One region of the Enterobacter sp. E14S genome, then DNA from elsewhere that is predicted to be linked to it. Evidence: predicted binding sites of a transcription regulator. Region 1 holds the regulator's gene; each other region holds the start of a gene.

Region 1 (2,205 bases):
CTGCAGGGCTCGTTTATTTCGCACATGAATACGTTAGTCGTGCCGGGCGGAAAAATGGGGCTGGCGATGGAGCTCATCATGACGCCGCTGGTGGAGCGACTGATGGAAGGGAAACAGATCGCGTGAGCATGTTCCCTCTCCCAATGGGAGAGGGTTAGGGCATCAACACGCACGATGCCCCATCAATCACGCCTCGAGCACTTCATACGAATGCGTGATTTTTACCGCTTTCTCCAGCATTAACGCCACAGAGCAGTACTTCTCCGCAGACAGGTCCACCGCACGCGAGACCGCCGCGTCTTTCAGCTCTTTACCGGTGACCACAAAGTGCAGGTTAATATGGGTGAACAGGCGTGGCGCCTCTTCGCGACGTTCTGACGTGAGTTTAACCTCACAACCCGTCACGTCATGACGACCTTTTTGCAGAATCGACACCACATCAATTGCGCTGCATCCGCCTGCCGCCATCAGCACCATTTCCATTGGGCTGGGTGCTTTATCGCCGGAGTTACCGTCCATCAAAATCTGGTGTCCTGACGCGGACTCGCCCAGGAACGTTAAACCTTCAACCCATTTCACGCGCGCTTGCATATTCATTAACTCCAACGTTGCATTTTTGGTGACAGATTACGCGTGCGTTACATTTCTCGCAATGGAAGGCGACCTGCATCATGCTGAAGCGAGACACCAGGAGACACGCGGCGAAAGCTATGCTAAAACACTCAGGATGCTACAGTAATACATTGACGTTACACGTGTATGCAGAGGACATCAAACTTTACTGGCTGCGAAACGTTACGGTAGCCGACTTCCCAGGGTATGGGTAAGAATTCGATTGCAACCCCAGAGTCCGGATGCATCTGATGACTCTGGTGACAGCTTATAACAGAGGATAACAGCGCATGGTGCTTGGCAAACCGCAAACAGACCCGACTCTCGAATGGTTCTTGTCTCATTGCCACATTCATAAGTACCCATCGAAGAGCACGCTGATTCACCAGGGTGAAAAAGCGGAAACGTTGTATTACATCGTTAAAGGCTCGGTGGCAGTGCTGATCAAAGATGAAGAAGGGAAAGAGATGATCCTTTCTTATCTGAACCAGGGCGATTTCATCGGTGAACTGGGCCTGTTTGAAGAGGGCCAGGAACGTAGCGCCTGGGTTCGTGCAAAGACAGCATGTGAAGTGGCTGAAATTTCTTACAAGAAGTTCCGTCAGCTGATTCAGGTTAACCCTGACATCCTGATGCGTCTTTCTTCCCAGATGGCGCGCCGTCTGCAGGTCACGTCAGAGAAAGTGGGTAACCTCGCCTTCCTGGACGTTACCGGCCGTATCGCACAAACCCTGCTGAACCTGGCGAAACAGCCAGACGCCATGACCCACCCGGACGGTATGCAAATTAAAATTACCCGTCAGGAAATTGGTCAGATCGTCGGTTGCTCCCGTGAAACCGTGGGTCGTATCCTGAAAATGCTGGAAGATCAAAACCTGATCTCCGCCCACGGTAAAACCATCGTGGTCTACGGAACGCGTTAATTCCGCTTAAACGGCGTGCCATCGCAAGGTGTCACGCCGTTTTTGTCTCTACTCCCCATGTGGCGCAGGCTGATCTATCACCCGGAAGTTAACTACGCACTGCGACAAACGCTGGTGTTGTGTCTTCCTGTGGCCATAGGCCTGATCCTCGGACATCTTCAGCAAGGCCTGCTGTTTTCCCTCGTGCCCGCCTGCTGCAACATTGCCGGTCTGGACACGCCGCATAAGCGCTTTTTCAAACGCCTGATTATCGGTGGCTGCCTGTTTGCCGGGTGTAGCCTCGCCGTACAACTCCTGCTCGCCCGGGATATCCCGCTGCCGCTGATCCTGACCGTGCTGGCGATGACGCTCGGCGTCACGGCGGAAATCAGTTCGCTGCACGCCCGCCTGCTTCCCGCTTCGCTGATTGCGGCCATTTTCACGCTGAGCCTCGCCGGGAACATGCCGGTGTGGGAGCCGCTGCTGATCTACGCCCTGGGGACATTATGGTACGGGCTGTTTAACTGGTTTTGGTTCTGGCTGTGGCGGGAGCAGCCGCTGCGTGAATCCCTGAGCCTGCTCTATGTGCAGCTTGCGGATTACTGCGAAGCCAAATACACCCTGCTCACCCAGCATACCGACCCGGAAAAATCCTTACCGCCGCTGCTGACGCGCCAGCAAAAGGTGGTGG
Region 2 (2,205 bases), on a different contig from region 1:
ACAGTTTGTCTTTCAGGTAATTAACCACTGGCAGCAGAGAGAACTCTTCGTTGTACTCGCCTTCAGTTGGACGACCCAGGTGGGAGGTGACCATCACTTTCGCGCCCTGCTTCAGAGCCAGTTCGATGGTTGGCAGAGATGCACGGATACGCGCGTCACTGGTCACTTTGCCATCTTTAACCGGTACGTTCAGATCGGCACGGATGAAAACGCGTTTACCAGCCAGATCCAGATCGGTCATCTTAATTACAGACATGGTGAATCCTCTCGTTGATTCTTAAAGTTTTGCAGACGCACAATGCGTCTTACCTGAAACCTTGAGCGGCCATTGCTAACGTGGTGTCGAGCATTCGGTTAGCAAAGCCCCATTCGTTATCACACCAGACCAGCGTCTTGATAAGGTGTGCGCCACTGACTCTCGTTTGCGTGCCATCGACGATGGCGCTGTGCGGGTCGTGGTTAAAATCTACTGAGACCAACGGTAATTCCGTATAGTCAACTATACCATGAAATGCCCCCTGTGCCGCTTTTTGCAGCAACAGGTTGACTTCACAGGCTTTTACCGGTTTTTTCACCGTCACGCTAAGATCGATTGCGGTGACGTTAATCGTCGGGACACGCACGGCAATCGCTTCAAACCGGTCATTAAACTGCGGAAAAATTCGGGTGATCCCTGCCGCCAGTTTCGTGTCCACCGGAATGATTGACTGGCTCGCAGCGCGAGTGCGTCGTAAATCCGGATGGTAGGCGTCAATAACCTGCTGATCGTGCATGGCGGAGTGAATCGTGGTCACGGTGCCGGATTCAATGCCATACGCATCGTCTAACAGTTTGATGACCGGAATAATGCAGTTAGTGGTACAGGAGGCGTTGGAAACAATGCGGTGTTCGGCCTGCAGCTCATGCTGGTTGACGCCAAACACGACGGTTGCGTCGAGGTCGTTACTTCCGGGATGAGAAAAGAGGACTTTTTTCGCGCCTGCAGCAAGATGCGCTTCGCCATGTTCGCGGTTGCCGTACACGCCGGTACAGTCAAGCACCACATCCACACCCAGTTCACGCCAGGGTAGCCCGGAGATGCTGTTCTCATGCAGCACGCGAATAGCGTCGTCACCAACAAAAAGTCGATCTCTTTCCTGGCGTACGTCCCAGGCAAAGCGTCCGTGGCTGGTGTCATATTTCAACAAATGCGCCATGCCCGTAGCATCCGCCAGTTCATTGATTGCCACCACGGTTATTTCCGCCCGACGTCCGGATTCATATAAAGCACGAACCACATTACGTCCGATGCGACCGAAGCCATTAATCGCTACGCGTACGGTCATAGATCTCCTGCAGAGCAATCCCTGAGTTTGAGGTGGCTGAAAGAGTAATCCAGCTACGCCCGAAGGGGAATCCTTGCTGTCACAAACTGCGATTGATTGGTCAATTGTCGAACATTTAATCGACTGAAACGCTTCAGCAAGAATAAGCGAATCGGGGAATAAAAGGAATGTCTGTCCAGATGAATAAGCGAGCTATATGACTTGCGTCACATTTTAGGTGGAATAATTTACGCCGAGGGAAAAGCAAAACGGTAACCGAAAGGTTACCGTTTTTAGTGTTTGCACCCTCTCCCCGAGGGAGAGGGCCGGGGTGAGGGCATCAGCCCGCACCGTATAAACAATTACAGCAGTTCTTTCGCCTTAGCGACAACGTTCTCAACGGTGAAGCCGAACTCTTCGAACAGCAGCTCTGCCGGAGCAGACTCACCGAAGGTGGTCATACCGACGATAGCACCGTTCAGGCCCACGTATTTGAACCAGTAGTCAGCGATACCCGCTTCCACTGCCACGCGAGCGGAAACCGCTTTAGGCAGGACGGATTCACGGTAAGCGGCATCCTGCTTGTCGAACGCGTCGGTAGACGGCATGGAAACCACGCGCGCTTTCACGCCTTCGGCAGTCAGTTTTTCCCAGGCTGCAACAGCCAGTTCAACTTCAGAACCGGTGGCGATGAAGATCAGCTCTGGCTGGCCCGCGCAATCTTTCAGCACGTAACCACCGCGAGCGATGTTCGCCAGCTGCTCTGGAGTACGCTCCTGCTGTGCCAGGTTCTGACGGGAGAGGATCAGCGCGGTTGGACCGTCCTGACGCTCAACGCCGTATTTCCACGCCACCGCGGATTCCACCTGGTCACATGGACGCCATGTGCTCATGTTCGGGG
Region 3 (2,205 bases), on a different contig from region 1:
TTGGCGCCGAGGATGGCAATCTTCTCGCCCACTTCCAGCAGCAGGTTGAACTTTTTGAACAGCGGGCCGTTCTCAAAGCCTTTTGCCAGGGCTTCCACTTCCAGCGCGTTACGGAACAGTTTCTTGTCCTGCTCGAAGCGGATGAACGGGTTCTGACGGCTGGAGGCTTTGACTTCGTCCAGCTTGATTTTGTCGATCTGACGGGCACGCGAGGTCGCCTGACGCGACTTAGAGGCGTTGGCGCTAAAGCGGCTGACGAAGGACTGCAGGTCAGCAATCTGCGCTTTCTTCTTGGCGTTATCCGCCAGCAGACGTTCACGCGCCTGGGTGGCCGCCGTCATGTACTCGTCGTAGTTGCCCGGGTAAACGCGCAGCTCGCCGTAGTCCAGATCCGCCATGTGCGTACAGACCATGTTCAGGAAGTGACGGTCGTGCGAGATGATGATCATGGTGCTGTCGCGATCGTTCAGCGTCTGCTCCAGCCAGCGGATGGTGTCGATGTCCAGGTTGTTCGTCGGTTCGTCGAGCAGCAGGATGTCCGGGTTAGAGAACAGCGCCTGTGCCAGCAGCACGCGCAGCTTCCAGCCTGGCGCCACTTCGCTCATCGGGCCGTAATGCTGTTCAACCGGAATGCCGACGCCCAGCAGCAGTTCGCCCGCACGCGCTTCCGCCGAGTAGCCGTCCATCTCGCCGTACTGCGTTTCCAGATCGGCCACTTTATAGCCGTCTTCTTCGCTCATTTCGGCCAGCGCGTAGATGCGATCGCGCTCCTGCTTCACTTCCCACAGTTCCCCATGCCCCATGATCACGGTGTCGAGCACGGTGAACTCTTCGAAGGCGAACTGATCCTGACGCAGCTTACCGATGCGCTCATTAGGATCGAGCGAAACGTTACCGAGCGTCGGCTCCAGGTCACCGCCGAGGATCTTCATAAAGGTGGATTTTCCGCTACCGTTGGCACCAATGAGGCCGTAACGGTTGCCGCCGCCAAATTTGACGGAAATGTTTTCGAACAGCGGCTTACTGCCAAACTGCATAGTGACGTTGCTGGTAACTAACACGGGGAGATTCCTGCGAAAAGTGTGATAAACACGGCATTATGCCACAATTCCGAATTGAGATCCCGTGTTGCGGCAATCCACTAAACTTTAACAAAATCGAAAAAAATGTGATTTCGTACACATCTGAATTCCCTGTAAGCGGGAATGCACATATAATGCGCTCCCATCACAGATTCAGACTTATCAACTCATCGCCAGAATGGCTTAGATACCTCGCACAACATGAACATGAAATTAACAACGCTTTTAGCGGCGGCGTTAGCCGTAGTAGGTTTTTGTAAGACCGCGTCTGCGGTGACGTATCCCCTGCCAACAGACGGTAGCCGTCTGGTAGGCCAGAACCAGGTTGTGACGGTACCAGAAGGTAACTCTCAGCCACTGGAGTATTTCGCTGCGCAGTACCAGCTGGGCCTGTCTAACATGCTGGAAGCGAACCCGGGCGTTGACCCGTATCTGCCGAAAGCGGGCACCGTGCTGAATATTCCTCAGCAGCTGATCCTGCCGGACACCGTTCATGAAGGTATCGTGATTAACAGCGCCGAAATGCGTCTGTATTACTACCCGAAAGGCACCAACACCGTTATCGTGCTGCCAATCGGTATCGGCCAGCTGGGTAAAGACACCCCGATGAACTGGACCACCAAGGTTGAGCGTAAGAAAGCGGGCCCAACCTGGACGCCGACTGCCAAAATGCACGCGGAATACATCGCTGCGGGCGAACCGCTGCCAGCCGTTGTACCGGCAGGCCCGGATAACCCAATGGGTCTATACGCGCTGTACATTGGCCGCCTGTACGCTATCCACGGTACCAACGCCAACTTCGGTATCGGCCTACGCGTAAGCCACGGCTGCGTGCGCCTGCGTAACGACGACATCAAATTCCTGTTCGAAAACGTGCCGGTCGGTACGCGCGTGCAGTTCATCAACGAACCGGTGAAAGCGACCTCTGAGCCTGACGGCAGCCGCTACATCGAAGTGCACAACCCGCTGTCCACCAGCGAAGACCAGATCAACAACAACGAAATCGTCCCTGTTACGCTGAACAGCGCGGTGCAGGCGGTGACTTCTCAGCCAGACGTAGAAACGGCGATTGTTGACCAGGCCGTGCAGAACCGCTCCGGTATGCCGGTGCGTTTGAACTGAC
Region 4 (2,205 bases), on a different contig from region 1:
TGGCGGATTTTGTCTTCCGCATGCAGCTGGGTGGATTCAAGGCGGGTAGTGACTTCGCGGAGATCGGCCTCCAGTGACGTGTTGATGTCTCGCAGGTTACGCAGCTCGTTGTTAAGCAATTCGCACTCGTCGCGCCAGTGTTCGCTCAGAGCAAGCTGCTGTTTTGCCGCGCTTAAATCGGCGACCATCTCTTCTCGCTCGGCCAGCTGGTCGGCCTTCTGCTGCGCATGCTGGTAGCTGGAAATCAGCCAGCCAATCCCTAAGCCCACCAGCGCAATCACCGCGTAAATCAGGATCGAGATATCCACAATGCCCCCTGCATCAACGTATTACCCGCACAAAATAGAATTGTGCTGTATAAACGTCCAGTTTGAAAGGGTTTTCCTGCGAGGCGCTACGCAAAAAATAAAGGCCGAACGCGTCGGCCTTTGATTTCAGAAGAGAGGATTAGATCAGGCGACGCGCTGCTTCCACCACGATTTTCACTGCATGACTTTCGGTCTGCTTCATGGTTTCGGCGTTCGGGATCTCCTGCTGGGTGCGGTTGACGATCACGCCCGCCACCATACCGGCACGCAGACCCTGGCTTGCGCACATGGTCAGCAGCGTTGCGGATTCCATTTCGTAGTTCATCACGCCCATGGACTGCCACTCTTCCATTGAACCTTTGAAACGGCTTACCACGCGGCCTGAGAAGGTGTCGTAACGCTCCTGGCCCGGGTAAAAGGTGTCGGAAGAGGCGGTGACGCCCACGTGGGTCGTTGCGCCCACGGATTTCGCGGCTTCAACCAGCGCGGTGGTGCATTCGAAATCAGCCACTGCCGGGAATTCCATCGGTGCAAAGTGCAGGCTTGCGCCGTCCAGACGAACGGACGCGGTCGTGACCAGCACGTCGCCGACGTTGATGTGAGGCTGGATAGCGCCGGTGGTACCGATACGCAGGAAAGTACGAATGCCCAGCTGCGCCAGCTCTTCAACAGCAATAGACGTAGACGGACCACCGATACCGGTAGAGCACACGATCACCGCTTTGCCATCCAGCTCTGCGCGCCAGGTGGTGAACTCACGATGGGCAGCCAGCTTGACCGGCTTATCCATCAGCGCGGCGATCTTTTCCACACGCTCAGGATCGCCAGGGACGATAGCGAGCGTAGCCCCTTGTAAATCGTTTTTGGTGAGGCCGAGATGAAAAACATCAGACTTAGACATAAGTGACTCCTCTGTGGGTCGGTTAGTCAGAAGAAGTAAAACGGTACTTTACAGAAGCAGTAAGCATATTTTCGTGACACACCTCACCATGAATGAAAATGATTACATTGAATTTCCATAAAAAAGTGATTCACATCACATTAACAAGTTATATCGCCAGGTGCTGCACAAAAGATAGACCGTTTAAGGCACTGTGAGTTGTTAACCTGGTGTCTATATTTACCTTTGCGCTAACTCATTGGTACGGAGAATGCCATGACTGAAAAAACCGGTTTTGCACCTGCTGCGGCCCCACATGCTTCAACCATCGTGTCGACGCCAGAAGCGGCAATTACCGCGGGTGAGACCTCCATTCCCTCGCAGGGGGAGAATATGCCTGCCTGGCACGCACGGCCAAAATCGGCAGAGGGCCCGCTGCCCATCGTGATTGTGATTCAGGAGATATTTGGTGTTCACGAACACATTCGCGACCTCTGCCGCCGGCTGGCGCTGGAAGGGTATCTGGCCGTTGCGCCAGAGCTCTACTTCCGTCAGGGCGATCCGAACGACTACAGCGATATTCCAACATTGCTCAGCAACCTGGTGAGCAAAGTCCCGGACGCGCAGGTGCTGGCCGATCTCGACCACGTCGCCAGCTGGGCGGCGCGCAACGGCGGCGATCCGCATCGTCTTCTGGTCACCGGTTTCTGCTGGGGTGGACGCATTAGCTGGCTGTATGCCGCGCATAACCCGCAGCTCAAAGCCGCTGTCGCCTGGTACGGCAAACTGGTGGGTGAGAAAACGCTGAATTCACCGAAACATCCCGTCGATATCGCCACGGAGCTAAACGCCCCCGTGTTAGGGCTTTACGGCGGTCAGGACACCGGTATTTCGCTGGATTCGGTAGAGACCATGCGCCATGCGCTCCGTGCGGCCAATGCGAAGGCGGAGATCGTGGTGTATCCGGATGCCGGGCACGCGTTTAACGCCGATTATCGTCCGAGCTATCACGCAGAA

What was found. The regulator CRP, encoded in region 1, controls carbon source genes, mostly activating them, when cyclic AMP is high. The targets are predictions, from matches to a motif close to ATGTGANNNNNNTCACAT.
Region 2: a site for CRP is predicted at 1,520-1,537, ahead of epd (erythrose-4-phosphate dehydrogenase). Genes of this name have one in related genera too.
Region 3: a site for CRP is predicted at 1,167-1,184, ahead of ACZ6J2_RS09765 (ABC-F family ATPase). Genes of this name have one in related genera too.
Region 4: a site for CRP is predicted at 1,333-1,350, ahead of udp (uridine phosphorylase). Genes of this name have one in related genera too.

What each region holds. Positions count from the first base shown of each region.
Region 1 covers NZ_JBVODQ010000009.1:151,578-153,782, reverse strand. Annotated here, with positions in the region: gene ACZ6J2_RS17470 (phosphoribulokinase) at 1-126, shown strand, start outside; gene ACZ6J2_RS17465 (OsmC family protein) at 187-591, opposite strand; gene crp (cAMP-activated global transcriptional regulator CRP) at 903-1,535, shown strand; gene ACZ6J2_RS17455 (YccS/YhfK family putative transporter) at 1,593-2,205, shown strand, end outside.
Region 2 covers NZ_JBVODQ010000008.1:139,035-141,239, reverse strand. Annotated here, with positions in the region: gene pgk (phosphoglycerate kinase) at 1-256, opposite strand, end outside; gene epd (erythrose-4-phosphate dehydrogenase) at 306-1,325, opposite strand; gene tkt (transketolase) at 1,667-2,205, opposite strand, start outside.
Region 3 covers NZ_JBVODQ010000003.1:340,753-342,957, forward strand. Annotated here, with positions in the region: gene ACZ6J2_RS09765 (ABC-F family ATPase) at 1-1,061, opposite strand, end outside; gene ldtB (L,D-transpeptidase) at 1,284-2,204, shown strand.
Region 4 covers NZ_JBVODQ010000015.1:61,954-64,158, reverse strand. Annotated here, with positions in the region: gene rmuC (DNA recombination protein RmuC) at 1-308, opposite strand, end outside; gene udp (uridine phosphorylase) at 448-1,209, opposite strand; gene ACZ6J2_RS21005 (dienelactone hydrolase family protein) at 1,465-2,205, shown strand, end outside.